Regions from separate parts of the Amphritea japonica ATCC BAA-1530 genome, predicted to be linked through region 3. Evidence: predicted binding sites of a transcription regulator. Region 3 holds the regulator's gene; each other region holds the start of a gene.
The links. Region 3 encodes FNR, which switches genes on or off when oxygen is low (the NO sensors DNR and NnrR bind a similar motif). Its sites were predicted from a motif close to TTGATNTANATCAA; they were not measured.
Positions count from the first base shown of each region.

Region 1: AMJAP_RS06500 (TatD family nuclease-associated radical SAM protein) is a predicted target of FNR. The motif match lies at 6,101-6,114, and genes of this name have one in related genera.
Region 2: ppk2 (polyphosphate kinase 2) is a predicted target of FNR. The motif match lies at 8,698-8,711, and genes of this name have one in related genera.

Region 1 is NZ_AP014545.1:1,427,887-1,438,510, reverse strand. It holds gene AMJAP_RS17825 (YehS family protein) at 1-96, opposite strand, end outside; gene AMJAP_RS06540 (hypothetical protein) at 333-764, opposite strand; gene AMJAP_RS06535 (GlsB/YeaQ/YmgE family stress response membrane protein) at 924-1,169, opposite strand; gene AMJAP_RS06530 (hypothetical protein) at 1,203-1,985, opposite strand; gene arsJ (organoarsenical effux MFS transporter ArsJ) at 2,093-3,301, opposite strand; gene AMJAP_RS06520 (ArsJ-associated glyceraldehyde-3-phosphate dehydrogenase) at 3,308-4,324, opposite strand; gene AMJAP_RS06515 (thioredoxin family protein) at 4,400-4,636, opposite strand; gene AMJAP_RS06510 (permease) at 4,652-5,641, opposite strand; gene AMJAP_RS06505 (metalloregulator ArsR/SmtB family transcription factor) at 5,657-6,001, opposite strand; gene AMJAP_RS06500 (TatD family nuclease-associated radical SAM protein) at 6,173-6,871, shown strand; gene AMJAP_RS06495 (putative bifunctional diguanylate cyclase/phosphodiesterase) at 6,914-8,542, opposite strand; gene putA (bifunctional proline dehydrogenase/L-glutamate gamma-semialdehyde dehydrogenase PutA) at 8,827-10,624, opposite strand, start outside.
Region 2 is NZ_AP014545.1:1,310,186-1,320,809, reverse strand. It holds gene AMJAP_RS06075 (EAL domain-containing protein) at 1-644, shown strand, start outside; gene AMJAP_RS06070 (hypothetical protein) at 689-1,486, opposite strand; gene AMJAP_RS06065 (hypothetical protein) at 1,766-2,407, opposite strand; gene dcd (dCTP deaminase) at 2,404-2,970, opposite strand; gene apbC (iron-sulfur cluster carrier protein ApbC) at 3,077-3,889, opposite strand; gene AMJAP_RS06050 (DUF3299 domain-containing protein) at 4,038-4,571, opposite strand; gene AMJAP_RS06045 (ABC transporter permease) at 4,604-5,863, opposite strand; gene AMJAP_RS06040 (ABC transporter ATP-binding protein) at 5,863-6,552, opposite strand; gene AMJAP_RS06035 (ZrgA family zinc uptake protein) at 6,585-7,205, opposite strand; gene AMJAP_RS06030 (hypothetical protein) at 7,471-7,701, opposite strand; gene ppk2 (polyphosphate kinase 2) at 7,722-8,618, opposite strand; gene AMJAP_RS06020 (acyl-[ACP]--phospholipid O-acyltransferase) at 8,805-10,624, opposite strand, start outside.
Region 3 is NZ_AP014545.1:2,078,821-2,089,444, reverse strand. It holds gene rdgC (recombination-associated protein RdgC) at 1-184, opposite strand, end outside; gene AMJAP_RS09710 (thioredoxin family protein) at 270-743, opposite strand; gene AMJAP_RS09705 (alpha/beta hydrolase) at 740-1,624, opposite strand; gene AMJAP_RS09700 (adenine phosphoribosyltransferase) at 1,863-2,405, opposite strand; gene fnr (fumarate/nitrate reduction transcriptional regulator Fnr) at 2,488-3,267, opposite strand; gene hemN (oxygen-independent coproporphyrinogen III oxidase) at 3,353-4,744, opposite strand; gene AMJAP_RS09685 (sulfite exporter TauE/SafE family protein) at 4,812-5,486, opposite strand; gene ccoS (cbb3-type cytochrome oxidase assembly protein CcoS) at 5,479-5,679, opposite strand; gene AMJAP_RS09675 (heavy metal translocating P-type ATPase) at 5,676-8,183, opposite strand; gene AMJAP_RS09670 (FixH family protein) at 8,193-8,699, opposite strand; gene ccoG (cytochrome c oxidase accessory protein CcoG) at 8,787-10,202, opposite strand; gene ccoP (cytochrome-c oxidase, cbb3-type subunit III) at 10,369-10,624, opposite strand, start outside.

The sequences.
Region 1 (10,624 bases), 650 kb from region 3:
CACCGCCATATCGGCATGACGAAAAACACCAATCATTTTGGTATCACTGTAATCGAATGTATAGCGTAGGCGGCGCAGAATATCGTTATTAGTCACAAAAAAGGTCCAGACAAATGAGAATCAGGCAGGCACTTTAGCATAAATTGAACTGATACAGGCCTGATTGTGCCATCAGAAAGAAAAGTGGAGACTGGCAATTCAATGGAACAGCCGCAACTAAGCCTTCCATTCGGGCAAGATACTTCCTGTATCACGTTCTTTCTCAAAAAATTCTCGCTTTTTTGGTCAGCACTACTGACTTAAAAACGTACGGATTTATTCTCCTGGTTGCTCTATATATCTAAACCAACAATCATGTTTCTGGCCACGATAATAGTGGCTAAAGTCATCGCAACGATGATAGTGCTAATAATCCCTGTTCGATTTGACTTTAGCCAACCCAAAACGCCTATAGACAATATGAACAACAAAAAGGCTGACGTTGCAGCGGAAGTACCAAAATTTCTGATTCGTCCAATACGACTAAGTGCTTCCTCAGTAAAATGTTCAATGCCGACGACACGTAAGCTGATCGAAACATCGATATACAACGCGATTAAAAACAGCAAAGTCGTTACGATAAATAAAAGGTAATTAACCGTAGCAACTAAGCGCTGATCTTTACCCCGAATAATTTGTACCGCAATAGACAAAGAAAAACCGGCCATCAGACTACTGATATAGGCAACCTGACCAGATCTGAGTTCAAGTACTTCATTAATCATATGGGGGTACCTTTAAACACTTTGATTTCAGGGTATCAACTTTTAACTTAAGCCACCTGTATCCGATGACAAATTGTTTGAAAGAACTATCGGCCGTGGCAGACTACCTGAGCACAACCTTTTATGCAGAATCTGGTGAAACTGATCTGATTCTGTTTTTTATTTAAGCTTGTTATAAGCAAACAGCAGGATGAAAGCTCCCGCAGTCGCAGTAGCAATACTACCCAGACTCAAACCGTCCAATCCACCCAGGCCAATCAGACTACCCAGGAAACCACCAACAAAAGCACCTGCGATACCCAACAGAGTTGTGATAATAAAACCGCCACCGTCTTTGCCAGGCATCAACCATTTAGCCAGCATCCCCGCGATCAGACCTAAAACAATCCACGATATAATCCCCATATCCCACCCCATTTTCATATAAATATTAAGTAGTTAGTTTAGCTCAAACTGTAAAGAAATCTCACCTAATTTTTCATACGCTAAGGTGAAAACCTTATCTGTCGGTATTTCAATAACCCCCGCATAAGAGCTTGTAATCACCCACTGGCCCGCTTCAATCCCCCTCCCTCGCTCTCTAAGAAAATTCACCAACCAGAACAGTGGTACCTGCGGATAGATGTTTGGGTGTTTGCCTGAAATGCCAACAGATTCTGATATCGAGCCAATCTTCAGTGAAAATTCGATCTCGGATGCCTTAAACGCCTGTTCAAGACTAATCTCAGGGCCAAGGTAGAGCCCCTGATTAAAAAGGCAATCCGACAGGTGCTCAAAATAGCTAATCGAGTCTGGGTCAAGATAGCGACTCTGAATAAGCTCTAATGACAACCGGGCACCCGACAATGCCGCGACAATTTCCTGATCCGTATAGGGTTGTGGGCGCCTGGGAAGAGTCTGTCCAAATTGAAATGCGATCTCAGGCTCTATTTTGCAAACACCCTCATCGGTATTCATTGAACAGCACGAACCTTGATAGACACTTTCAGTAAAGATGGGGGCCAGAACCGGAACTTCCTTTAAGCCATCAATCTCTATCGGCAACGCACACTTCCAACCGCCGACACTATCTTCTGCCAGTTCAATCACAGCTTGCTGGATGGCCAGTGCGTCATCCACCGTGCTGGGCCTGAATGGCGGTTCTAGCGGGCCTGTTAATCGGTTATTCAACCGACGATCCACTAAGACTTTTGCTGCCGCTTGAATGTCAGCCTGTCGCATTACTTTTCCTCTAACACTCACAAGATGAACGTTGATTGAAACAAAACATTAAGTTAATACCACTTTAACAGCCTATTCATGTATCGGTTATCTCCAGCATATGAAAATTAAGCACGGGGCAACAGAAGGGAGATAACAGCAGCAATAGCTAAAAACAGCGCGGAGACCCAAAGACAGGCGGTTAGTCCGGAAACTTGAAACAGATATCCCGACAACACAGTGCCGATAAGCCGTCCCATCGCATTGGCCATATAGTAAAAGCCAACATCCATTGATGCGCCATCTTCACGGGCATAACTGACAATCAGATAGCTGTGCAGCGAGGAGTTGATAGCAAAAACTCCACCGAAGATCAGTAAGCCAACGAACAGGGCTGTCTGAGGATAAAGATTATTTGTCAGTGACAGCGCGATCATCACGGGCAACAACACCAGTGCTGAAGCCCATAGACAGACTTCACGTCCGCCGGGGAGTCGCCCAGAACGCTTACCGGTGAAGTATGGCGCCACTGATTGGATAATGCCGTAACCGATCACCCAAAGCGCCAGAAAGCCACCGACAGACCAATGATCCCAGCCGAGCGTACTGGCCAGATAGACCGGTAACGCCACCACAAACCAGACATCACGCGCCCCAAACAGAAACATCCGCGCGGCTGAAAGGTAATTAACAGCCCTACTTTGGGAAAAAATCTGACTAAACTTAGGCTTACTTCTCGCCTTACCCAGCTCCGCTTTTAACGCTACTAGGCTAAGAATCCATACGCATCCCAAAGCGATACACATGGCCAAAACAGCCCCCTGGAAGCTCAGGACTGATAGTATTGCACCACCGAGAAAGAAACCCGCTCCTTTCAACGTATTCTTAGAGCCGGTTAGTATCGCTACCCATTTATACAACGCCCCTTCTGCATTCGCCGGAACCAACTGCTTAACCGAACTTTTAGCGCTCATTTTATTCAAGTCTTTGGCGATACCTGACAGCGCCTGAGCTAGCATCACCCAGGGTACTGTAAGCATCGCGGTGGGTACTAACAACATCGACAATGCCACGACTTGCATTCCCAATCCGATATTCATCGTTCGGTTAAGGCCGATACGCGCACCCAGCCAGCCGCCAAATAGGTTAGTGATTACACCGAAAAACTCATAGAACAGAAACAACAGAGCGATATCTAGCGGGCTATAACCCAGTTGATGGAAATGCAGCACCACCAACATCCGCAGAGCCCCATCAGTTAAGGTAAAGGCCCAGTAATTCCCAGTCACGATCAGGTACTGCCGCAACGCTGGCGACAGCTGTCGAACGGCCGACATCAAAGCTTATACCTGTTCCTGCGCTGCAACCATCCGTACCAGTTCTACAGTACGGTTCGCATAGCCCCACTCATTATCGTACCAGAGGTACATTTTAAGCTGGGTATCATTTACCACCATAGTGGACAGCGCATCGACAATACAGGAACGCGGATCAGTCTTGTAATCGACAGACACCAGTGGGCGCTCTTCATAACCCAGAATATCTTTCAACTCACCTTCTGCAGCCTCTTTAAGCAAGCTGTTTACCTCTGCTTCCGTTGTCGGACGCTGCAGTTCAAAAACGCAATCCGTAATCGAAGCATTGGCAAGAGGAACCCGTACCGCATGACCATTCAGCTTGCCCTTCAGCTCAGGAAAGATATGCGTGATAGCCGTTGCAGACCCCGTCGTGGTTGGAATTAAATTACTGCCGCATGCCCGAGCCCTGCGCAGATCTTTATGGGGGGCGTCGAGAATAGTCTGAGTATTTGTAATATCGTGAATGGTAGTCATAGAACCATGCTTAATACCCAGCTTCTCATGAATCACTTTGACGGCAGGCGCCAGACAATTGGTAGTACAAGATGCAGCGGTGACTATCGGATAGAGATCCTTATCATACAGATGGTGATTAACCCCCATCACAATATTGAGCACGCCCTCTTCTTTCACCGGCGCTGTCACTACTACCCGTTTAACCCCCTGATCGAGATAGGGCTGTAATTTCGCTTTGCTCTTCATCACCCCGGAGGCTTCAATGACAATATCGCAGTCAGACCAGTCTGTATCTTCTATCGCCCTGTTCTGAGTACAGTGCAGGTGTTTGCCTTCGATAAGCATTTCACTGCTACCAGTATCTGCCGTGGCTTCATGCTTCCAGATGCCATGAACAGAGTCAAAGGTCAGCAGATGGGCCAGGGTAACAGCATCCCCTGCGGGGTCATTAATCTGTACAAATTCAAGCTCAGGCCAGTCCCATGCTGCCCGTAATGCCAAACGCCCCATCCGGCCAAACCCGTTAATACCTACTTTTATTGTCACTCGACTCGCCTCTTTTTAACTGTTTAGCCCTAAGGGTAGCTCAACGCCTGATTCAACTTGCTTAACTTATACTTCTCAGTTTTTAAGCCAGCTTGTAACATCACTTTGACTCGGAATGCTTCCGCTATGTACCAACTGTTCATCAACTACTACAGCCGGAGTACGCATCACGCCATATTCCATTATCACCTGAACATCGGTCTCTTTCAGCACTGCCACCTCAACCCCTAATTCAGACGATAGCTTCTCAATCAGCTCTGCAGTTTTACGACATTTTGTACAGCCACTACCTAACACTTTAATCGTTTTCATATCGAACTCCTTCGGTCATAACACCGGAAAAAGGAAATTAAAGATCCAGCCAATCAGGGTAAACGCACACAAAAGCATGGCAAATAAAATCGCCAGCAAACGCCACTGCATCACCTGCTTCAGCAAAATAAATTCAGGAAAGCTAGCCGCTACTGTACTCATACAGAATGCCAGTGTTGTGCCTATTGGCAAGCCATTAGTGATCAGACTTTCCATCACTGGAATAACACCGGTCGCGTTTGAGTACAGCGGGATACCTACACCTACAGCGGCAGGTACTGTCCACCATTGTCCATCTCCCAGATTAGCTTCTATCCAGCCATCCGGGACAAAGCCATGCAGCGCGGCACCCAGCCCTACACCAACAATCACCCATTTCCATACCCGACCAAAAATCTCCAGCGTTTCATCGCGGGCAAACCGATGCCGTGCGGTCATTGACATTGTCTCAACCGAAACACACCCAGCAGAACTGGTTTGTCGTCCCTGCTCTAAGGCTTTTAGAGCAAAGGATTGCAACCAGCGTTCCGCCCGAATTGCATCCAAGAAAACACCCCCAAGAATACCCACCATCATACCCACGAAAATATAGACAAGAGTAAACTTCCAGCCAAGCAAACTCAGTAACAACAGTACGGCAACCTCGTTAATTAACGGCGAGGTCAACAGAAACGCCATGGTAATGCCCACTGGAATACCTGCTGAGGTGAAACCCAGGAACACCGGAATACTCGAACATGAGCAAAAAGGGGTGACTGCTCCAAAACCCGCCCCCATCAGATAACCTGCCCCACGGTTTTTTCCCGCTAAAAAATCTCGTACTCGATCTACATTAAGTGAAGCTCGGATAAGCGCGATCAGGTAGATCATGACGATGAGGAGAACAAAGATCTTCGTGGTATCTTCAACGAAGAAATGCAGGGCCTGTCCCGACTTTGTCGAGGATGAAAGCCCAGCCAGGTCATATGCAAGCCAATCAGCTAGTCTGGTAAATACCTCAAACATCTGTTGCTCCTTCCCTTAGCAGAGGTTATTAAAACGGTCGGGGCGAACGTTCATCTGCTGCAATAACAGACTAGCTTTTTCCAGATAGCCCCTGTTCATCTCAGAGGTTTCCCGCAATACATTCTGGCACCATGCAGGCAGATCAGGGTTAAGACGATAAAAAACCCATTGGCCCTGACGACGGTCAGTCAGTAACCCTGACTTTTTCAATTGAGCCAGGTGGCGAGAGATTTTGGGCTGACTTAACTCCAGCGCGTTCATCAGTTCACATACACAGAGCTCTTGCTTCTGATCGATTAAAAGAACAGATTTAAGCCGGGTTTCATCAGCTATGCTCTTAAAAAAGACTATCGGATCCATGACAAACACACCCAATTCAATATATATGGTTAATCATATATGCGAAACTTTGAATATAGAAGCAATTTATTCAGGCATCGAGAATTTGAGCTTCTCCTCTTGACGCTTATCATCATAAATTGAATTAGTTAATGGTATTCTTTGTGCTTCAATTTATGGCGGCTCCTTTCCATGCATTCTCTGAACAACTCACTAAAAGAACAGTCTTCTGAGCAAGTTACTCAGTCACAACAAAAGCCTAACCAGCCACACCAGTTAAATGCGATACCACATGATGAAACACTGGTGTATCAAATTGAACAAAACCTCTATATCAATCTCACTGATCGCTGCACTCTTGCCTGCCAGTTCTGCCCTAAGCATAACGGCTGCACCGAAGTAAAAGGATATGACCTAGCGATAGAGGTTCGTCCACCAGCCCAGCAGATCATTGATTTAATTGGCAACCCGAAAGATTACGAAAGTATCGTTTTCTGCGGGTATGGCGAACCGACTCTGCGACTCAAGCCGATGCTTGAAATTGCACACTGGGTGAAATCACAAGGTGGAAAAACGCGACTAAATACCGATGGTTTAGGCAGTCTGGTAAATAAACGAAACATCCTGCCGGAGCTAAGTGAGTGTATCGACGCACTGTCTATCTCACTCAACGCCCAGAATGAAGCGGTTTATATCCGACACTGTCAGCCTGTTCTGAAAGGTTCTTATGAAGCGATGTTGGAATTTGTTGCCCTGGCGCCTGAATATATCAGCGATGTCAGTGCCAGTGCTATAAATGGATTGGAGGGTGTCGATATTGACGCCTGCAAAGAACTCGCAGAAGCACGAGGCGTCAAATTCAAACAGCGGGAATTAGATATCGTAGGTTAAGTGCTTTGATATTAACACTTAACCTGTTTTACTATTTTTTATTTATCTATTTTCACTACACCACTGATTAAACTCCGATTGCGGCATAGGTCTACCCAGGTGGAACCCCTGTGCCAGATCGCACCCCTCTTCTTTCAATAGTTCCAGCGTCGCCTGATCTTCAACCCCTTCAGCTGTCACTTCTAACCCGAGGTTATGTGCCAGATTGATGGTAGCGTTGACAATGACGGCATCACTTTCATCACGTAAAATATCAGAGACAAAAGAACGATCAATCTTCAGCTCTTTTAGCGGTAAGCTTTTGAGATATGAAAGTGATGAGTAGCCCGTACCGTAGTCATCGATAGAAAACTGAAAGCCCATATCATGTATACGTCTGATTATTCCCATCGCTGCATCAGGGTCCGTCATGATTGAGCTTTCCGTAATTTCCAGTGTAATCCAGGCCGGATTAATACCGGTTGCACCTTTAATACCAGAGATCAGATCGGGCAGTTCCGGGTTGTTCAGATCCTTGGCTGAAAGGTTGATAGACAGAATAATGTCCAGACCTGTCCTATGCCACTCGGCACACTGGGAGAAACCTTCCTGAATGACCCACAGCGTTAACCCCTGAATCAATCGCGTACGCTCCATCAGCGGGATAAACTGATCAGGGCCGAGCAAACCATGCTTAGGATGGTTCCATCTCACCAAAGCTTCTGCACCACTGATTGACCCATCAGACACTTTAACTTTGGGCTGATAATACAGTTCCAGTTCCTGGTTCTCGAGCGCATGACTCAAATCACTCATGAGTGTTAGTTGCTTCGGGCTGTGGGCATCAAAAGATGAGTCATACACCGCACTGCCTTTATTCGAATTCTGCGCCATATACAGTGCAATACCTGCACGCTGGACCAGCGTATCAACATCAGTACCATGCAGCGGGAAATGAACAATACCAATGTTAGCCTGGGCTGACACCTTCACCTTCTCAACAAAGAAAGCATCATGTAGCACTCGATGAACGCTCTCTGCCAGTTCAAGTACTGACCTTTCCGACAGCTCTTCACTAACGAGCAAACTAAAAGTATTACTTTCTAAACGGGCAATAGAATAAGGACTGGGAAACGCGCTTTCTAAACGAACAGCGATCTGTTTAATTAAACTATCGCTACTGTTACGCCCCAGCGTATCGCTAATCTCTTTATAATTGGAGACTTCAATTAAAAGCACGGAAAAGATTGTCTGACCGCGGGGTGATACTATGTGCTGTTCTACCCGATCGTAAAACAACTCTTTATTCGGCATATCGGTTAACAGATCGTGGGTAATACTGTGGCGAGCTTGCTTCTCAAAGCTATCCGCTTTATCGCGCAGTTCCTGAGTCTGATCCATCACCATGGCGCTGGCTTCATACGCTAACACCGTACTGGAATACTGTCCCCAGAACGCAAAGATAAAGGGCACTATATCCAGTATCCAAAGGGCAAAGTTAGTTCGCTGGGCCTCAAGTAAACTAGCGATACTTATCTGACCGGACTCTAAATACGCGACAGCCGCCGTCGCTACTGTCAGTGCAATAATAGCTACAGATATACCCTGCCAGGCAGTTTTTGAAACCCGTGAACGAAACACTTTGACATTGTTATGCAAAAAATCACTGGTTGAACTATTTACCACTCTCACAACTTAATTCCTTGTCGTAAACCTTACTCTATAACAGTAAGCCTTACCCACGGATTAGCAATATCAATTATTGACTAGAATCACCAAACTGAGAGAGTCATTGTACTTTTGTGATCAGGGCTGGTTGCGAAAAAAAAAGCATCCCTAAATTATCTAAAAAAAAGCCCCTCTAAGAGGGGCATGAAACATCGAGGTCGGTAGTACGACTACTCGACGCTGGGATAAGATCCCAGAGACAAAGAGTGGTGAGGCCTTATACAACCAAAATCACTGCTCTTAAGCAGCTATTCTGACGCTGCAATCAGGCTGGCATTTCCCCCCGCAGCGGTAGTATCAACACAGAGATGACGCTCTAAAGTAAAACGCTCTATCGCATTGCGTTCAGTAATGAGTGGGATTAACACTCCGTCACGAGAAGCCAACGCAACCCGATAGCGATGTAAAGTAGCCTGATCGGCACAACTTACTACAGCAGCAAAACCCGTGACACTCGCCAGGGCTTTCGGATCCAGCAGCCCACTGATCGCTTTTACCGGCAAACCAGCCTCTGTAGCAGCCTGAAACTTACCCTCAGTGTTTGGTGCAATAACCATAACTGCATTCCCCTGAGAAAGCGCCAATACGGCCTGGCGTATTGCACTTTTCAGATCAGGCCCCAGGCACAACACTACTCCACGTGCATGAGAGGAAAGTAGATTCAACTCTCCTGTGGGACCGGGCATTGGCTCGGCTTCTTGTTGCAAATCTGCAAACGTAATATCCAATTGAGGAAACAGAGCCTGCAACTGTTCGGACTTATCAGTTTTTGCCACCCAGCCACTATTATCAAGACGATCCAGCGCTTCTTGCAACTGAGCGGAACCCACTGTTGCGCTCAAATCCGATTCGACCTCTGCTGTCGCTTCTGTCTTCATAAACCGCTTTACGTATTGAGGCCCACCTGCTTTAGGCCCCGTACCTGAAAGACCTTCACCACCAAAAGGCTGAGAACCTACAATGGCGCCAATCTGATTACGGTTGACATAGATGTTACCCACTTTGATACGATTGCAGATCTGAGCGACCCGGTTATCAACCCGGGTATGCAGGCCAAATGTTAAGCCATAACCTGTGTTATTGATTGCATCGACAACATCATCGATCTCATCCGCCTCAAAAGTCACTACATGCAGAACCGGACCAAAAATTTCCTCATCCAATTCAGCAATACTGTCCAGCTTAATGACCGTAGGAGAAACAAACAGCCCCTCATCTGGCTTAGCTAAGGACTTCATCACCCGCCCTTGAGCACTAAACTTCCTGCAATGCGCTTCAATCTTATCTTTAGCTAACTGATCGATTACCGGCCCTACATCTGTACTCAACGCCCAGGGGTTACCGACACGCAACTCATCCATTGCACCAAAGAGCATCTCCAGTAAATTATCGGCAATATCTTTCTGTAGATAAAGCACCCGCAATGCAGAACAGCGCTGACCAGCACTCTGAAAGGAGGAAGCCAGTACATCACGTACAACCTGCTCGGGTAGTGCTGTCGAATCGACAATCATCGCGTTCATGCCCCCCGTCTCAGCAACTAATGGCGCTTCTGGAGCCATATTCTCAGCCATTACCCGATTGATTCGTTGCGCAGTCACCGTAGAACCGGTGAAGCAGACACCTGCAATTCTGCTATCAGAAGTCAAAGGAGCGCCAACAGCGATACCACTACCCGGCAGTAACTGAACCACATCATTAGGAATGCCTGCCTGATGCATCAATTCAACAGCACGGGCAGCCACTAGCGGTGTCTGATCTGCAGGCTTCGCCAACACCGCATTACCTGCGGCAATTGCCGCCAATACCTGGCCGGAAAAAATGGCCAGAGGGAAATTCCATGGAGAGATACAGGTAATAACACCCCGCGCTTCGCCAACCGTTTCATTGCGAATAGCCTCCAGAGCATAGAAACGGGCAAAGTCGACCGCCTCACGTAGTTCGCCAATCGCATCCAGCAGCGTTTTACCCGCTTCACGGGTCGTCAGTGTAAAGAGCTCTGGCGCATTCTCTTCAAGCAGATCTGCAAATTTTTGCAGACATGAT
Region 2 (10,624 bases), 770 kb from region 3:
TCTACCCTCTCGAATTCATCCCTCTGGCAGAGGAATCCGCACTGATTCACAGTATTGGTGAATGGGTTATCTCTGAAGCCTGCGAGTTTGCAAAGCGCCTGAGCCTTAAAGCAACAGTAGCACCCAAAGTTTGTATCAACATATCAAGTTCGCAGTTTCTCAGAGGCAACATGGTTGAACTACTCAGCCAGGAATTATCTAAGCACGAGCTTGAAGGCTCTTCATTAGTCATCGAGATAACCGAAAGCATTCTTCTGTTAGATCAGGACAATATCTACGCACAACTTGAGACGATCGTTTCACAGGGTATAGATATCGCTGTGGATGATTTTGGCACCGGTTATTCATCACTCAGCTATTTAAAAAAGTACCCTGTGCAGCGATTAAAAATCGACAAATCCTTTATCGATGATCTCGAAGAGAATAAGGAAGACCAGGCTCTGGTATCAGGAATCCTCTCATTAGCCAGTTCTCTATCGTTGAAAACAGTCGTCGAAGGGGTAGAAACTCAAGCGCAGTTAGAACTGTTACGCCAGTATGGCTCACCTATGATACAAGGCTATCTGTTAGCTAAGCCAATGACAGAAGACCTGTTAATCACGCTATTAGCCGAAAAAGCACCAAAGCACAGCTCTGACACTTAAGCCTTCAATCTCTGCCATAGCGATATCAGGCTATTAGTCATTTTTTAATGGATAAGTGGTGCTGAAGCATCTTCCGGCAGCAACGGGTGTCCACTACTGTCACTGCCTAATAAGCCTTGCTCTACTGCCAACTCCAGCAACTGTGATATCAGCATCTGTGTCAGATGAGCGCTGATAATCATCCCGGCGGGAGCATCGCCTTCGAACATGTCATGATCGACGATACCATCAGCCCGCAATCCTAGTAATAATGGATTTTCAGCCACCAGTGGCGCAATATCATCCGGCGCAAATATAGAGTGCTCAGATGCGACTTGCACCGCAAGCGCATAGGCATTTGGCTGCTCTGCTGATAATAGTTCTAAGTAAGCTGACTCTGCACCGTTCATTAATTGTGTCAAATGGCTAACGCCAGGTGCTGTCAGGTTTTCACGGGCCGTATCAGACTCGCCGTAATCAATGTCAGTTACTGCAGGCTCAGTGAGTTTTAGCTCTTCAGCATCCAGTATCAGTCGCCCCTCTTCATCCAGCATTAACCAACGATGCTCCAGCGCCACATCAATCAGGCCTTCCATCATTGCAGCCGCTATATTGGCGCTAATAATCGTGCCAACACTCGGATTTTCACGTTCTTTCTCAGAAGCAATAAGATTACCACTGCGCGCAGCCAGTAACGTTGGGTCTTCAGCCACAATGGGGGCCAGCTTATCAGCGCTCAGATACAGTCGCTCATTACAAAGCTTCTCTGCCAGCGTATAAGGAAACTGTCCGGCATCCTGTTCCATCATCATCAGATAATCGGCTCTTACCTGTTCAATCAATGTGGTTAATATCTGACTCATAGCAATCTCCAAACTAAAGCCTGCGGCTCGTTCCATATAATGTTAGCTGAACAACCCTGAAAACGGCCAATATATTGCTTCTATTAATGTTTGGCTAATCTCAGCCGAAGCAGTACTCAGAGGCGGGTATCTTCAGAGTGGAAATAGATCCCAGACCTCCAGAAAGATAGGCAATAAGAGGAAGGATCATGATTAGTCAGATACAGTTATGCACCTTGACTGGCGAAGAAGATGAAGAGGGCAGCATCTATATTTTATCTGATAACTAAAGCCGTCTGATCAATGATAGGTTAGCCCTATCGGGTTGATCTGATTACGCTGCTGATCAAAGCAGTTGCGTAATTCAGATAACGGCTGCAAAGCAAAGTCTACCGGATCTACCGGTAGCGCGTACCAGTCCAGGGTGGTCACCCGGGTCATAAGGTCGTATTCGCCGATTAAAGCATCCAGATATATCATCACCGCTTCTATACGCGGCTCCATATCTAGTGAGGCGGGCAGATCCTGCATATAGATATCGAGATGATAGCGACCATCCTCTATCCGATAGCCAAACCAGAACTCTTCCAGTTCGAACTGCTCATCACCGAAATTCACCGCCGCTGGAACAGGGTCATATCGATGATTGAATGCCACAAAGCTTATACCACCAATATCAGGGGCAGCACCCACCAGACTTAATACGGCGTTAATCGATTCAGGGTAACCATCACAGCCGAAGATCATCTCCACACAGCCTTCCCCTTCATCTCTTTCGAAATGAAAAGTCAGGTTGGAATCAATGCTTCTCAGACTTTTACTGTATTCGAGTAACAGCGATTCATTATCGAATTGATTTTCTGACTCGCTGGTCAACAACTTATCAATCGTCTGTTCGACCTGTTGCCAGAAGCTAAGAATTTTTTTGCGAGCTTCTATCATGTGCGGGGAACAACCACTCCGGTTTGTCCCTGATATTTTCCATCACGATCTTTGTATGAAGTTTCGCAGACTTCATCAGCCCCCAAAAACAACATCTGAGCAACGCCTTCGTTGGCATATATTTTTGCTGGCAATGGCGTCGTATTGGAAAATTCCAGGGTCACATGACCTTCCCATTCAGGCTCTAATGGCGTCACATTAACGATAATGCCACAACGAGCATAGGTGCTCTTACCCAGACAAATTGTCAGAACATCGCGAGGAATACGGAAGTATTCAACCGTACGCGCCAGAGCAAAGGAGTTCGGCGGGATAATGCAGACATCAGATTTAACATCAACAAAGCTGCCATCGTCGAAATTCTTCGGATCAACAATCGATGAATTGATATTGGTAAAAATTTTGAATTCATCAGCACAACGGACATCATAACCGTAACTGGAAGTACCGTAGGAGATTAGCCGCTCTTCATTACGGCGACGTACCTGACCCGGTTCAAACGGTTCGATCATGCCCTGTTCAATTGAAGTACGGCGAATCCAGCTGTCTGATTTGATACCCATCGTTTCAGTTCCAGTTTAATGTTGTTTTTGCGGTCGCACATAATATCTTTTTTGCCAATAAAAAGCCGCATTTTTACAAAAAAAATGCGGCTTCGGTTTTTAGATATTAATCCGTGCTGATAGATATATTCGGCATCGCCGTCTTCTGTTCGCCGCGAGCTTTTAACCCCTCTGCCAACTGGCGGGCGATCGAACGATAGATCTCAGACTCAGCACCCTGAGGATCCGCTACCAGCGTAGGTTTTCCGCTATCTACCGCCTCACGAATAGCCAGTTTAAGCGGCAGCTGACCCACTAAAGGCGCCTCATAGGTGCGGGACAGCTCTTCCCCCCCCCCGTTACCAAAGATCGCTTCAGTATGGCCACAGTTGCTACAAATATGCACACTCATGTTCTCAACAATACCCAACACAGGGATATCAACTTTACGGAACATTTCAATCCCCTTACGGGCATCTAACAGTGCGATATCCTGAGGAGTTGTGACAATCACAGCACCACTCACCGGCACCTTCTGAGAAATCGTCAGCTGTATATCACCTGTACCTGGCGGCATATCCACAAACAAGTAATCCAGATCACTCCAATCAGTCTGTGTGATCAGCTGCTGCAACGCACCACTGGCCATAGGTCCACGCCAAACCATCGGCTGGGAATCATCTATCAGGAAGGCGATCGACATCACCTCTATCCCATGTGCAATAACCGGTTTCATCGAGTTTTCGCCGGTTGGCTCGGGCCGGGTTGACTGAGCAACACCTAACATCGTCCCCATACTCGGACCATAAATATCCGCATCCAGAATACCGACACGGTAACCTTCAGCGGCCATAGCCAACGCAAGATTTACCGTCGTTGTCGACTTACCCACACCCCCTTTACCGGATGCAACCGCAACAATGTTCTTAATATTTTGCATCAGAATAACACCTTAGCTCGTAGCTCATTTATGCAATATAAGGATAAAAATAATAACCAACTAATATGGTAAGGTATTATGCATAAAATCCAAACATTGTGCCATCTGAATCAAACCTCAAGCCAGGATAAGCTCAATAACAGGAGACTCACTTGTCATAGGGTTCGATCATAAAGGCCTCTACTTTATAACCTGCTGTACCTAAATCATGTGCAACTCTCATCACACTGAGTTTTCCCGTAATCCAAACCGCATCATATAGATTTTCGACGTTTGTTCCCGGCTCAAAGGTAACATGCAGCATCTGATTGGAGGGCGGTGGTGGAACATGGATACAAGCCCCGAAGTAAGGCACCAGGAAAAACTCCGTTACCTTTAAACCCTCTTCAACCAAGGGCACAACAAAACCAGGAATCCGGATCATCTGACCATCCATCTCCTGCACTACCGGTGCAGAGCTTAAGGCCTCCATCATCGCTTTAAGTTTTATCTCCGCCATGGGGTCATAGTCATCCAGTGAGCCAAACTGACTGGTATCAAATACCGCTTCTGGATAATAATCCGCAGGCATCAACACACCCCAGTCGATCTCCTCAACTTCCTCACCGTTAACGGTTTCACCTTGGGCTGGAATCACAGAAGACAGTATCAGGATCAAACAGATAGAAAATAGTTTACGCATAACACTCTTACATATATTGGGATCAGAGAAGATTACAAACGTACCGTCATCCCATCTGAGACAGTATATCGGTAAGCTCTGTATCCCGGTATCAAGCCACAAAGCACGCCCGATATAAAGACAATAACTAATAATTTAAGTTCATAAGGCCCTGGCATACCTATCTCAAGAAACAGCCCAAACTGACTTTCAAGTAAGGGTAAAGAGACGAACATTCCTCCATAAAGCAGGAGCATTCCCGTCAAAATACCGCATAAAGTCAAACCACCGGTCTCAATAATAAGCAACAGACAGACTTGCCAGGGGCGCACTCCCACCGACCTTAATATCGCCATCTCACGTCGACGCTCATTCAAGCTGGTTAAGAGCACAGTCAACATACCAAATAATCCGGTGGCAACCACAAAGGCTGAGATAATAAGAAGAATGTTTTCCACTACACCGATCATGCTCCACAGCTCTTGAAGCGCAACACCAGGCAAAATAGCTTGTAACGCCTCCTGACGGTATTGATTGATTCCTCGTTGTAGATGGAAAGTCGCCATCTTTGACTTGAGACCAACCAAAACGGCGGTAATCTCTTTAGGTTCCAGTTTGCGTTCTGAAAGGGTCTGCTTACCACCAGAACCCGGAATATATGCACCGAATTGCCAATCAATATGGATCGCCTCTATCGCTGCAAGACTCACATGCAGAGTACGATCTAAAGGCGTTCCTGTCGGCTCCAGTATCCCTACCACGGTGAATGGCTGATCCTCATGCTTAGTGAAGCTCGTGTTGCCTGTACCGTGGCTGATCACCACTTTCTGGCCCAGTTGGTATTTCAGTTTCTTCGCAACTTCCGCGCCCAACACTACATCATGCAATGCTTCAAACTGTTTCCCATCACTAAATGCTAAGGCATGATTACGACCGTAATGATAATGCTTAAAATAGTCCGTGGTGGTTCCAAGCACCCGGTAACCACGGTGAGAGTCACCCAGTGAGATGGGAATGGTCCAGTCGACAGAGGATTGAGCGGCTATATCCTGATAGCTTTTCCAGGTGATATTGTTTGTTGCATTGCCGATGCGAAACACTGAATAGAGTAATAGCTGAACCGAACCGGAGCGCGCTCCGACAATCAGGTCTGTCCCGGTTATCGTACTGCTAAAACTATTTTTAGCCTGGGTTCGAATCGTTTCGACCCCTAATAAAAGCGCCACACTCACGGCAATGGAGCACATGGTCATAATCGCGGTTAAACGCCTGTTATACAGACTACGCAGTGCCAACATTAAGACTGTGCTCATCAGGCCGCCCCCACCGCATTAATGTTGGATAACGCGATGATACGGTCGAAGTGATACTCCAGTGAATGATCATGACTAACAAAAATCAAAGCGCTCTCAGAGCGATCACATTCACTGATCAAGAGACTAAGAAAAACGTTTCGGGCATCACTATCCAATGCCGATGTTGGTTCATCAGCAATCACTAGTTCAGGGCTGCCAATCAACGCTCTGGCAGCCGCCACCCGTTGTTGCTGACCAATACTCAGCTGAGTGACCTCATTAGTCAGTATGTTTTTATCGACTAAACCTAACTGTTCTAGTAATTGTCTGGCAGCCTCATCTAAGGAGCCATAACGTTCAATAGCTTTGAGTTTACGCACCTTAGAGAAACGGCATGGCAAGATGACATTTTCTATGACTGAAAAATAAGGCAACAGATTAAACTGTTGGAAAATCAGGCCTATATGATCTGATCTGAACCGATCACGCCAGGCAGCACCATATTGATTAATCTCCTTCCCCAACAGAGAGACTCTCCCCTCCTGGGGAACCTGAATACCACCAATCAAGTTGAGTAGTGAACTTTTACCGCTACCAGAGGGGCCTTTCAAAAAAACCCGTTCCCCCTGATTCACTGTAAATGACTGTATATCAAGAACAGGCCTGTCACTTTGCCAGCTAAACCTGACGTTATCTAATTCAATCATGAATGATGGCACTACTTCCTAGTAATATAGGACTAAAAATTAACCCAGTGATTATCAACATCGAGTTTCTGGTAGCTCTGACCAGCCGGACTGATGGCTTGTACTTCAAGTTGTTTCATAAGCGGGTATTGCTGAAACAGTTCCAAAGAGAATCCTGATAACGCTTCTGGCTTCTGACACTTGAATTGATAAGAGAGTTCAAAATCAGTGTGCCCTTCATGCTCAGCATCGTGATGCCCTTCCTCATCATGATCATCATGGTGGCTTTCTTCATCGTGATGCCCTTCCTCGTCATGATCATCGTGATGATGCTCACCTTCTTCCTCATAAGCCTGAGCAAGTAGCGCAGAGTCCACATCAGCTCCACTTAACTGACAATCGGCTTCGTCAGCCAAACGGATAAAACCTTCAGGTGCGTTCAATTGAGCTACCGCAGCTGCCAGCGCTTGCTTCTGCTGACCGGTCTCTGGCTGATGTTCAAAACCAAGAATATTGGCAGCTGGGGTCTTAATCTCAATCTCTAAAACCTGCCCTGCCAAAACAACATTCATGCTTGCTTTGCCATGCTCATGGCTTTCCAACTGACGCTCAATTCCTTCTGCCCCAGCTACAGACGCAGCTAAAGCACACACAACCCCAACCAAAAGTTTCATCGATATTCCTCGCAGCAGCAACCAAAAAACCAAATGTTACAATATAACATATCAATAATACAACCGATTCTACTTTTGGTCAGCAGGCAGTAAAGAAATTGCTCAAAACAACTAACGCTTTATATAGACAAGAACAATAGAAAGAGATCAATACAGTATTCTAACAACAAAAAACCGCCCGAGGGCGGTTACATAAATAGATTAGCAGAAAGATACAAATAGCTCCCCACGGCAATAAAAAGGAAAACTATTCACACCTTATCTATCAATCCCTATCAAAAAACTCAGCAAAGTGTCGAAGCTCATGAGCTAATTTATCAGCCTTATTCGCCGCTTTTTCCATCTCGTCAAATACCGCAGCACTAATCGCAGACTCAATTAACAATGAAAGCTCATCGAGATGACTTTCACCGACCTGCTCAACCATTTCTGCTGGTAGCTTAGCTTTAAAGGTATTAACCACGTTCAACGCATGTATATTTTGTTTAACTGTCATCGTTTTTCCTCAGAAAAATATCAGGAATTAACTATTAATTTTTGACTGATACCCTGATCACCGGCGGCACCCAAAATCAATGGGTCCGGTGTCAGCTCCAGATCCGGGTTTTTATTCGGATATGGCACCTGATTTAACAAGAATCGCATAGCATTAAGACGTGCCCGCTTCTTATCATTGGATTTAATCACTGTCCAGGGCGCATCAGCCGTATCCGTATAGAAGAACATTGACTCTTTAGCTTCAGTGTAAGCATCCCACTTATCCAGAGAAGCCAGATCGATCGGTGACAGTTTCCACTGCTTCAATGGATCTACACGACGCGCCTGAAAACGACGGAACTGTTCATCACGACTCACAGAGAACCAGAATTTAAACAGACGAATTCCGCTGCGAGCTAACATCCGCTCAAGATCTGGCGTCTGACGCATAAACTCAAGGTATTCCGAAGGGGAGCAAAAACCCATGACCTTTTCAACACCGGCACGGTTATACCAGGAGCGGTCAAACAACACGATCTCACCTGCCGTCGGCAGATGATTAATATAACGCTGAAAATACCACTGGCCTTTTTCCTGCTCAGACGGTTTTTCGAGGGCAACAACTCTGGCGCCCCGTGGGTTAAGATGCTCCATCATCCGCTTGATCGTGCCACCTTTACCGGCAGCATCACGACCTTCGCAGAGAATTACAATTTTCTCGCCAGATTCCCTAACCCAGTTTTGCATCTTAAGGAGTTCAATCTGAAGCAGCTTTTTAGTGGTTTCATACTCTTTACGAGAAATTTTATCGTCATAAGGGTAATCGCTGTTTTCAAAACTTTGATCCATACCCTGATCGAGCAATGCTGAAGGTGTTTTCGTTGTATTTTCTGACACTTCAGATGGTGTTTGTGAATCGACTTGCTTCAGGGTCATAGGCCACTCCTGTTGGTAACATCATTTAAGATTAAGTAATTTCTTAAGTAGAATTATGCGCCTGAGAGCGCCAAAAAACCTGATTTATATCAAGAAAACATAAATAAAGCCGTAACTTATTTGCACAATTATCAAGTCGAACTAAACTCGAGAACATTTTCTGAAAAAAACGTAAATTATTACCTTTTACGCTTTTCCCGCTAAGCGCTCTGCAACCAGGCGGGCTTCAGGGTAATTTGTTTTTCCACTACCCAGCAACGGGATACTATCAACCCGAAATACTTCTGCTGGCAACATCAACGGAGCGACTCCCTGAGCCGTCAGATAACGACGAAAGCTCTCAGGATCGATGTCTGCATCAACGAGTAAGACAACCTTTTCACCCTTTTTTGCATCCGGCAGATTAATGGCTACCAATGCTGCCTCTTCGCTTTGGAGGTGTTTCTGTATCTCCTGTTCCACAGCGCCCAGACTTACCATCTCACCACCAAGCTTGGCAAAACGGGAATACCGGTCAACGATAGTCAAAAAGCCATCTTCATCCAGATGCCCCTTATCGCCACTCTTATACCATCGCAGGCCATCAATCCTGACAATCACCTCAGCAGTTTTCTCAGCATTATTCAGGTAGCCCTGCATGATCTGTGTCCCACCAATCAGAATCAGCCCATCCTCACCTGTAGGCAGCTCTTCCAGGCTATCAGGATCCACAATCCGAAACGTTGAGCCTGGAAGTGACAAGCCCACCGTTCCTTTTCGGGTTCCTTCCTGCAGAAACCAACCATCTACCGATAGATAATCAGGTAAATTAACACTGGCTACAGGTGTCGTTTCAGTTGAGCCATACCCCTCAACAACGGGAACTCTGAAACGGCTCTCGAACGCACTTTGAATGACAGGATCTAATCGCTCAGCTCCGGCTACCGCTATGCGCAGCGATTCAAACATCAGTGGATGAAGCTTCTTGTTTCGGGCATAAAGGCGAAGAAACGTAGAGGTTGCACAGATCATCGTAGCCCGGTATTTAGCGACACCCTTACCGATATTCAGTGCATCGGTAGGATCCGGATGACATACCACGGGTATACCTTCAATCAACGGCATAAAGCAGGTGACTGTCAGGCCAAACGCATGAAACAGCGGCAAGGTCGCCATCACACAGTCGTCATCACGCACATTAAGCACATCCGCAATCTGTCTCAGGTTAGCCTGAATATTACGATGACTCAGCATGACTCCTTTTGGAGCCCCCTCACTCCCTGAAGAGAACAGTATTGCCGCTGTATCTTCAAGCTTACTGCCGCTTCCTAACCACCACTGGAGAACAAAGCCAGGTAGCAGACTGACCAGGAGCATTACCGAAAGCCCTTCAGCTTTACTAACAGCGGCTTTCACATCTTCCATGTAGATTACTTGCCGACCTTCAAATAACGGCTCAGGATCTATCCCTCGAGCTTTCAGCTTAGAGACGAATTTATGTGCAGTAAGAATTGTCTCAACCTCCGCCTGCTCCAACGCAGCCAGCTGTGATGACTCGCTGGCAGTAAAATTCAGATTAACCAGCGTCCGGCCGGCAACCAATCCCGCTAAGTTTGCAATTGCACCGGCGGTCGAGGTTGGCAACAATAAGCCCAACCGCTGACCAGGTGTTTGTTTCAATCGACGACTAAAGAGCACAACAGCGGTTAACAGACGTCGATAACTCAATGGCTCCCCTTGTACATCGGCAATCGCCATATCCGACATCGCACTTTTTGCTGTATGAATAAAACTCTGCGGCAGAGTCTGGAGCGAGGAGGTATAGCGCTCCCAGGTATGAATCGAGAGTTCAGCAACCTTCTTTTTTACGTCATTGGCGCAGCTGTTTATTGGCATCTGTTGACCGTAAGCGACAATCACATCCCGTTTAAGCCCCCCACTGCGAATAGTTTTCATCTTATCAGTCGAACGTGAGAAGCGACTTCCCCACAATCCTCGTAAATAGAAAGGCACGATGACCCCATCCG
Region 3 (10,624 bases):
AACCATTACCTGCATGTACCAGCATATCAGAGAGATCTCCCGCCGGGCTGACCCAGCCGAAACGGCTTAACTCCTGGCTACCGCAAGGGATGAATGCTTTCTCTGTGAGCTTTTCTTCGAGGGCTTCAGGGGTGTAGCTGAACGGCTGACTAAAACGATAAAAGATGGCATTTTTGAACCACATGGAATAAGCCCTTTGTGTCGAATAAAAAAAGAAGGCTATTGTAAAGAGATATGAGACTCCAGAACAGGACTGGTTGAAAAGATTATCAGTGAAGACTGAGAAGCTGGCTGTAGGCTTGGTCTATCGCTTTATCAACGTAATAACCATACATATCAACCGTATTAATACCGATCATTCTATCAGTGAGCTCGGAGCCATCACGAGGATCGATAAATAGCAGTGTTGGCGTGAGTGAATTGCTGTAGCGCTGGGCAAATTTATTAGCGGATAGTTGTTTTCCATCTACTGTTGTTAAGCGGCGACCATCATTGATAATGAGGTTGCGAAAAAGTAAACGGTCTTTGTACCGGCCACTGACCTGCATGGGCTTGAGAATTTCATCTTCTATGAGTCGGCAATAGCTACAATCTGGCTGGCTGATCAATACCAGCAGAAACCGTGAACCGGCTAGCTGTTGATCTTTTTTCATATTTTCCATCACTGGTATTTCAGAAGCCTGAATAATAGTACTGAGAAAGAAGACGGTTATCAGGCTTAGCCGGCTTAATAGCGGAGTCATAGTTGGTCCAGAAATTCGATAATGCCCTCTACGACTTCGTCTGCATATAAATCTCTGAAATAGTGATCAGCGTCCTCAATCAGGAGTGTCTTAGTATTAGCATTGTGAACTTCCGCCATCGCTTCAGGAAGGTTACTCACGGTCTGATCTTCAGAGCCGATAATTACCAGACTGGGGAGGGTTGTTTCCAGCAGTAAAGTTGGGGTGTTAAACCGAGGGTCGGGACGGTAATAATCGATAAAGCTTCCGGCTGTGGCTTTGGTATCAGCGCAGTAGATAAAATCGGTGGATATCATCATATCATCGGATGCTGCCTGTTTAGCTTGATTGAAAGCTGACACAAGTGGCTTGTTATAACGTTGTTCATAATTTTCACGTGCCGCCGCTTCACTCCAGGTTGCAGGGGCGATCAGTACCTGAGCAATTGCGTTATTTGGATGAGTGTCACTGTACCAGGCTGTTTGATTGCCTCCGCGAGAGTGTCCTACGAGAACAATTTCATCCGCGCCATGGTCTTTAAGCCATTTAAGCCAAAGGTCGATTTCATTGAGAGCGTCGGAATGCTTATGTTTGTGTGGAGTGGTGCAGTCGTACATCCCATGGCGGTTATCTATACCAAGGCTAAGGTTTATCGCCAGACTTGGAAGTTCTTCATCAGTGAGTAAGCTTTGCAGGGTGGAGATTATCTCCATCTGGTTATGCGCCAGTGTTCCATGGGTGATTAATGCAACTCTTCCGCTAAGAGGCTGTTCATCAATCCGCTGCAAATTGGCATTAAGGATAAGATTTTCATGCTTTATATTGACCTCTTCCGCGTATGAATGGCTGCAAAACAGAACTGAGATGACTAGAGCGGTGATATAGGCAGGCCGGTTAAACATAACGGTTTACTCTTACTTATATAGTATTTTTATCATTGTTATATTCATATAACCTAAAGAAATATGCAACTGTATAATAGTCGCAGATATTTTTGAAAGAGGATTGGAGGAGCGTATTTATAGTTGAATCATGCAGGGAAGCAGTCACGGCAATTGCTATCAGGAAGATAAAAGTACCGGACGCTGATACTAGACCAGGGAAGACCTGTAAAGCCATCCCCGGTGATAGGGTCTTTGATTAGAGTCCCTCGTAGGCGAGCAGCGCATGGACAGGTATGCCAGACTGCTGAATTTTTTCAGAGCCTCCAAGATCGGGCAGGTCAATGAGGGTTGCCGTTTCGTATACCTCTGCGCCTAACTCTTTAATAATAGTGCAGGCAGCGAGGACGGTGCCCCCTGTGGCGATAAGGTCATCAAACACAAGAACTTTATCTCCTTCAGTTACCGCGTCAATCTGCATCTCTACAGCGGCGGTACCGTATTCCAATGCATATTCTCGCTGAATTGTTTTACCGGGTAATTTCCCTTTCTTACGTACCAGGACCAATGGGATATTGAGTTGATATGCCATGATAGAGCTGATGAGAAAGCCTCGGGCGTCAATGCTGGCTATATGAGTAATATCAGTATCGATATAACGCTGGATAAATTCATCAGAGATCATGCGTAGCGCTTTTGGATCTTTAAACAGAGGGGTGATGTCTCTGAACATGACGCCGGGTTCCGGCCAATCCGGAATCGTGCGCATGACTGACTTTATGTAACATTCATCGAAGCTCATCAGAATTACCTTAAAACAGAATGACTTTGGAGACAAAATAATACCCGCTAAGTGCGGGTATTACTTTGCTTCAGATGGGAAGTTAAGTGCTAGGGCAGGATTTCTCTTCACAGGTTTCTTCTTCCTGTGATTCACCCGAGAGTTTGAAAATCTCATCAATATTGGTTAGCTCAATCTCTTTACCATCGACCCGAACCAATTCCATTTTCTGGAACCGGGTAAAGATCCGGCTAACAGTTTCGACCGCAAGCCCCAAATAGTTACCGATTTCGTTACGGGACATTGAAAGCCGAAAACTAATGGCTGAATAGCCCCGTGCTTTGAAACGGTTAGATAGCTTAACCAGAAATGTCGCGACCCGCTGTTCCGCGTTTTTCTTACTTAATAACAGCATCATCTGCTGATCATCGCGAATCTCTTTGCTCATCGTACGAAGGATCTGGCGGCGCAGTTCTGGAAGTTGTCCAGAAAGGTCATCGAGTCGCTCAAAGGGGATTTCGCAGACGGTGGTGGTTTCCAGAATTTTTGCCGATACCGGGTATTCTTCATTATCAAAACCACTCATTCCAACCAGTTCACCTGGGAAGTAGAACCCGGTGATCTGCTCTTCGCCCTCGTTAGTCAGAGTATAGGTTTTGATCGTGCCCGCACGGATAGCATATACAGATGAAAAAGGTTCGCCTTGGTGGAACAGGTGTTCACCTTTTTTGAGTGGGCGGCTTTTATCGATAATATCGTCAAGCCGGTCCATCTCTGTCATATTGAGGGACACGGGTAAGCACAGTGAGCTCAAGCTGCAAGTACCGCAGTGGACCTGTTGCAAGCTATGTAGTTTCCCTTCAGATGCCTTATGGTTACCCATAAATGATGTCCTGTATTCGTTGTTATAGACGTAGCTAACACAAGATTATCTACTAAAATTCGAGCCGGGTGAAGCTTTTCCCGTATCAAATGATGCGGGAAAACCCCTTTGTCGGCGACTGCTTTGGAATATACGCGTCAAATGACATGCATATTCTGCGGATCAGCAGCCGTCCTGCCGGGGTCACTTCAATGTTGTCATCAGTGAGTACAACCAGGCCATCCCCAGTGAATTTTTCCAGTTCCTGCAGTTCTTCAGTAAAGTAGTCAGCAAAGGATATTTCAAACTGATCTTCAATATCTTTTTTATGTAACTGGAAATGACAGATTAATTGGGTAATCACTGCTCGGCGGATTCTGTCATCCCGTGTCAGGGTGACCCCGCGCTTAATAGCATCATTACGTGATTCTACTGCAGCAGAATAAAGGGCGATGTCATGTTCATTCTGATAGTAAACATCACCAATCTGGCTAATAGACGACACACCCATGGCTACCAGATCGCAATCACTGTGAGTCGTATACCCCTGGAAATTTCGATGTAACTTCCCGCTTTGTTGAGCCAGGGCCAGTTCGTCATCAGGTTTAGCAAAGTGGTCCATGCCGATATATACATAACCTGCATCAATTAGTTTGCTAATCGTTGTTTCTAGAATGGCCAGCTTAGTCTCAGGGCTAGGCAGATCTTCAGCTTTGATATGACTTTGTGACCTGAATCGGTCTGGCATATGAGCATAGTTAAATACCGATAAGCGATCAGGGTCGAGCTCGATAATGGTATCAAGGGTTTTCGTGAAGCTATCCAGGGTCTGGTGTGGGAGACCATAAATAAGGTCGATGTTAATTGAGCGGAACCCCAGGCGACGAGACTCATATAATACATCGGCGATCTCTTCTACGGGCTGCACCCGGTTCACCGCTTCCTGCACTTTAAGCTCGACATCCTGAACACCAAAACTTACTCGATTGAAACCGATTTCACGCAGGACTTTTAACATTTCGTGATCGACTTCACGGGGATCAATTTCAATTGAATAGTCTCCGGAGTCATCATCCAGAAGCTTGAAATTATCACGCAACTTCTGCATCAGCTGGATCATCTGATCATTACTGATAAAGGTCGGAGTACCTCCGCCAAAATGGAGCTGCTCAACAACGCGATCTTCGGAATACCATTCTGAAAGCTGAGCCATCTCTTTATACAAGGTATCAAGGTAGGGTTGTGCTTTCTTTCGGTTGCGTGTGATTACCTTATTACAGGCGCAGTAATAACAAACGTGAGCACAAAAAGGGATATGTACATAGAGTGACAATGGGGTATTAAGGTCAGCAGTTTGTTGGCCTGTGTTAACCAGTTCGCTAGCAGAAAGTTCAGGATCAAACTGTATTGCCGTTGGATACGAGGTGTAGCGCGGGCCTGATAGGTCATAGCGGCGGATCAGATCGAGATCCCATTTAATCAGATTGTTCTGGTTCACAACATTTCTCACTTCTACAGCAAAGGGTCGATTATAGAGCTTTAAATCGTGCCGGTATTGATGTTTATCAAGCTAGTGTAAGTCCGAGTCCCTGCCAGGGGATGGTATATAGCCCAAAAGCTATGATCATAACGCCCGCAACGGTTTGGGCTTTGCGGTTTTTTAACAAGGCTTGTACCTGACTGGCGAGCAGGCCCGTTGCAAACATGGCCGGAAGGGTGCCCAGGCCGAAACTAGCCATCATTAACGCAGACTCTGTCCAGTCACCAGCGGTGGCACTCCAGATGAGGGTGCTGTATACCAAACCGCAGGGTAGCCATCCCCAAAGTAATCCGAGTGCTAGTGACTGAAGAGGTGTTCGTACCGGGAGCAGTTTACGGCTTAATGGCTGAATATGTTTCCACAAATGACTACCTTGCCGTTCCAGGTAGCTGAGACCTTTCCATATCTGAGCAACATACAGGCCCATCATAATGAGGATTGCGCCAGCCATACATCGCAGAAATAATGATACCTCAGGAGAACGAATCAGCCATCCAATGCTTCCCACTATGGCTCCCGCCAGTGCGTAGCTCAGGATGCGGCCTGAATTGAAGCCCAGCAGTAGTAGCGCTGGCCGTTGGTTCTGCCGGTCAATGCCCATTGCAACAGCACTGGATATTCCGCCACACATGCCCAGACAATGGGCGCTTCCCAGCAGACCAAGGAAAAGGGCAGTAACAACGGAAAGAGGCTCAGTCATTCGTTTTTTCTATAGGCTTTGCAGGGGATTTAGCATCGTCGGGAATGAGGTGCTCATCGTCATCATAAAGAATACTATGGGCAGGTGATTCAAGATCATCATACTGACCGCTATTCACTGACCAGAAAAATCCCCAGATAGCTAAGCCTGAAAATACAATAGCGATAGGGATAAGCAGGTATAAAATATTCATGGTGTAGTTATCTTTCTTGATGGTTCGGGTAATTCTACTTGATTGCTAGGGGGAAGTTTAGACAGTCTAAGGGCGTTACCTACGACGACTAAAGAGCTGGCAGACATACCAATAGCCGCCATATAAGGGGCTATCATACCGGTAGCAGCAAGCGGTAGCGCAATCATATTATATAAAATTGCCCAGCCAAGGTTCTGGCGGATAATGTGTTGGTTTTTTCTAGCCAGTTGCAAGGCCTGGGGAAGTCGTTGGAGCTCTCCTGAAATAAGGACCGCATCAGCATTGGTCTTAGCTAAGTCGGTGGCTGAGCCCATCGCAATGGAGGTCTGTGCTCCAGCCAGTACAGGGATATCATTGATTCCATCGCCTACCATAATAACACTGGCGCCTTGTGCCTGAAGGGATTGGATATGTTCTAGTTTTTGTTCTGGCGAAACGCCTGAAAGAGTGTTTTTAATACCCAGTTCTTTAGCAATATGGCTGACAGCGGCGGAACTGTCTCCAGTGAGCATCTCAACTTGCAAACCCATGCGGGTGAGTAGATTAAGGGCGCTTTTTGCTTGTTTTCTTGGTGCGTCACTCAATCCTATCCAGGCAACAGGTTCTGCGTCAGAAGCTAGCAATAGCCACTGCCCGTGGGCATCCGGGGCATCGTCATAGCTGAGTATTTGAGAGCAGTATTGGCTGGCAAAGGCGGGTTTACCAATAAGATAGCGTCGTCCGTCCACTTGCCCCTCAAGACCTAACCCAACATGATTGGTTATTTCGGCGGCCTGTACAGGTTCCATCAGTTTTGCCTGTACATGGAATGGTTTGGCAATTGGGTGTTCGGAATGCGCTTCCAGCGCACAGGCGATCGCTAGCGTCTGTTCATAGTTGGCATCACCAAGTGGGATAACGCTCTGGAGCGAAAGGTTACCTTCTGTCAGTGTGCCTGTTTTATCAAAAACGATGTGAGTCGCTTTAGCGAGGCTTTCCAATACATGGCCCCGGGTTATTAAGAGACCGTTTTGACGTAGGGTGCCAGTAGTAACGGTTAATGCTGTCGGTGTTGCTAAAGATAGCGCGCAGGGGCAGGTGACTACGAGCACTGACAGGGTGATCCAGAAAGCGTGTTCGGGCGCTATAAACCACCAGCTGATCCCAACAATTAATGCTGTTATTAATACAGCGGCAACAAAATAACCCGCGAGTTTATCCGCGATCTGGGCTGCTTTGGGTTTATCTTCGTGTGCGCGTTCCAGAAGCCTGACAATAGCGGAAAGTTGTGTGGCTGCACCGACCTGAGTAATTTCGACTTGTAGCGGGTTTTCAACATTAAAGGTGCCACCAACAATCGTATCTCCGCAGGCCTTGCTGACCGGTAGGTATTCACCGGTAAGAGCAGACTCATCAATGCTACTCTGGCCTTTGAGAATGATGCCGTCAGCCGGTACGGTATGACCCGGCTTAACGAGGATTCGATCGCCAACGTTCAGTTCATTTGCCGGGATCATTAGCTCTTCGTTATCTCGCAACAGGATAGCGCTGGCAGGTAGCAGGTTAAGCAGAGAGTTTCCTGCACGGCCTGTACGGTGTCTGGCTTTCATCTCCAGAAAGCGTCCGATAAGCAGAAAGAATGTAAACATGGTAACCGAGTCAAAATAAACCTCGCCTGATGCGGTTACAGTCGCCCATACGCTAGCCAGATAGGCGCCGCCGACAGCGAGTGACACGGGTACATCCATAGTCAGATGACCGGTTTTAATATCTCTGATAGCGGCACTGAAAAAAGGCCGGGCAGAGTAGATAACAACAGGGGTAGCTAAGACCAGGCTTGCCCAACGAATAAAAGTGACCAGATGGCCTTCTAAGCCTTGAATGTCACCGGCGTAAAGGGCCATAGCTAACATCATCACCTGCATACAGAAAACGCCCGCAATCCCCAGTCTTCTGGTTGCTTTTCGGGTTTCTGATGCTAGCATCTGTTCCTCTTTATCAGGGTGGTACGGGTGTCCCTGATAGCCGATACGATAGATCGATGTGAGAATGCTGCTAAGCGGTATTTCGGCACTATTCCAGCTTAATTGTGCGCGATGGTTGGTCAGATTTACGGATGCCTTGGTTACGCCTGGCAGGTTACTAATATGATGTTCAAGCAGCCAGACGCAGGCGGCACAGGTAATACCTTCGATAACGAGTGATGCCTGCTTGATGCCGTCTTCATCTTCCGTAACGAATGATCGCTGTATCGAAGGCTGGTCATACAGAGCGAGCTCAGCGAGTAGTTGTTCAGGAATTGAGACGTCTGTGAATTCAGGTGAGCGTGTTTCACCAGTACGGTGTTTATAATAATTCTCGAGTCCGCCATCTGAAATTGCCTGAGCGACAGCCTGGCAGCCAGGGCAACACATAGGCTGGGGTTTGCCGTTGATCAGAGTAACAAAGTTAGAGTGGGGGGGGATATCAAGGCCACAGTGAAAGCAGCCTTGATCGGTTTTACCTGTTTCTTGGTGGGCATTCATGAATAGCGTTTACTCAGAGCCGAGTTTAAAAATCTGCTCGTCGTAAGGCGGTTCTACTTCAAGTCTTAGTTGCCACGCTTTATCAGCGGGTTGAATAATCAAAAACTTACGGCCTTGTAAGGTTTTATCGAGAGAGCCGGTATAGTAACCAGACTGAAGTTCACGCAGGGGTACCAGAATGTCCAGTGATGCTCTGGAAGGGTGGCCAATAATCAATTCCAGCTGAGGCGGTAGTGAACCGGCTTTTGAGGTATTAAGTTTAACAACGACATCGCCGGTTAATTGATCCAGCTTCAGGTCGCCATATAGTCCTATGTTACGTGCTGCTTCGATACGTGAGTTATCAGCATGAAACGCTTTCGCTTTTTTGGTGTACTCATCAAGAACGACACCATCGTTGGTGACAATAGAGGCGGTGATATAGACAGTTGAGTACAGAACAGTGGCGATTAGAGGCGCCAGAATGAACCATAACCAGGGTTGTTTATGCCATGGGCCGGAGTGTTGATCAGTCATAAGATTCCTTATTAAAAAAGAAATAGCTGCTCGGAAATAATTCCGGCAGCTATTTTAACTCAGTCGGCTAAGAGAGGGTAGTTTTGCTTAGTGCGATACCGGACCAATAAACCGGTTTTCCTCATTAATCAGAATGCTTTCATCATCTAAAGCCTGAACCCTGAACATTATGTTGTAGTTGGGGCGTTCCAGGTAGCGGGGATCTGCTTGCAGACTGATAGGGTGGTCGAGTAATTCACCAGCGCGAATAAGTACTTCGCTGGCTCCGCTCATGGTCAACCCATCAATACCGGTTACCTGAATGCTAAAGCGATGATCATCCTGAGACTTGTTAGCAAGTTTGAGAGTATATACGTTTTCAATCATGCCGTTGGATGCTTCAACATAAAGTTGACCCCGGTCACGAAGAATATCAACTTCCAGAGGAATCCTGCTATACAAGGTGTAACTGAACGCGATGAACATGGCGCAGATAGCGATGAAATATCCGATTAAGCGAGGCCGGAGGATATGAGTCTTACCTCCTTCCAGGGCGTGTTCGGTTGTATAACGGACCAGACCGCGCTCATAACCCATGCGATCCATAATGTCATCACATGCATCGACACAGGCGCCACAGGCAACGCATTCGTACTGCAGGCCGTCCCGGATATCGATACCCACAGGGCAGACGTGGACACAGTTATCGCAATCGATACAGTCACCAAGGCCTTCGGCTTTATAGTCAGAATTTTTCTTACGCTTACCGCGGTTTTCGCCCCGGGTGTCATCATAAGAGATGACCAGTGTGTCCTGATCAAACATAACGCTCTGGAAGCGAGCGTATGGGCACATGTAAATACATACCTGTTCACGAAGCCAGCCTGCGTTGGCATAGGTTGCTACGGTCAGGAATCCGATCCACCAGGTTTCCCAGGGGCCGAGGTCCCAGGATAAAACGGACGGTATGAGTTCACGAATCGGAGTGAAATAGCCCACGAAAGCAATAGCTGAAGCAGCTGCAATCGCTATCCATAGGAAGTGTTTCGTTGCCTTTTTGACAAGTTTTTTGCCGCTCCAGGGGGCTTTGTCAAGACGCATTCGCTGGTTTCTGTCGCCTTCTGCGACACGTTCAGCCCAGATGAAAAACCAGGTCCAGACAAACTGAGGACAGGCATAACCGCACCATAAACGTCCAGCAAATACGGTTACAAAAAAGAGTACAAAGGCAAGAATGATCAGGAGCCAGGAAAGTAACATGAAATCCTGAGGCCAGAAGGTAAGGCCAAAGATATTAAACTGACGACTTGGCAGGTCAAAGAGAATAGCCTGATGACCATCCCATTGAATCCAGGAGAAACCGTAGAACATTGCCAGCATAATAAAGCCGGATATGGTGCGTAGATTTTTAAAAAAACCTTTATAAAATTTTACATAGATGTGTTCGCGTTTTGCATAAAGGTCGTATCTTTCATCGCCCTTGTTGCTCTTGGGTGTTACATCCTTAACTGGTATTTGATTCATACCATTCCTCACCATCAAATAATCATAATTCTGCCTTCAAAACCAAGCTCTACAAGGTTTATTAGGAATTTTGAATATTATACTCGGTTTGCTGCAGTAGTTAAGCTCAAGCGTAAAAAAAGGCGATATGATTTGCATCATATCGCCTTTTTTGTTGATCTGAACCTTACTTGTTAGAAAGGCTGTACACGTAAGCAGTGATAAGTTGAATCTTATCATCGCTTAGCAGATCTTTGTGTGCTGGCATTACGCCATTACGACCAGTACGGATTGTGTGGCTTACTTTTTCGAAAGTAGAGCCATACAGCCAGATGTCATCAGTCAGGTTAGGAGCACCCAGTGCCTGAACGCCTTTACCATCTGCACCGTGACACGCTGTACACAGAGCCTGGAACTGTTGCTCACCGCGAGCAGCTGCATCA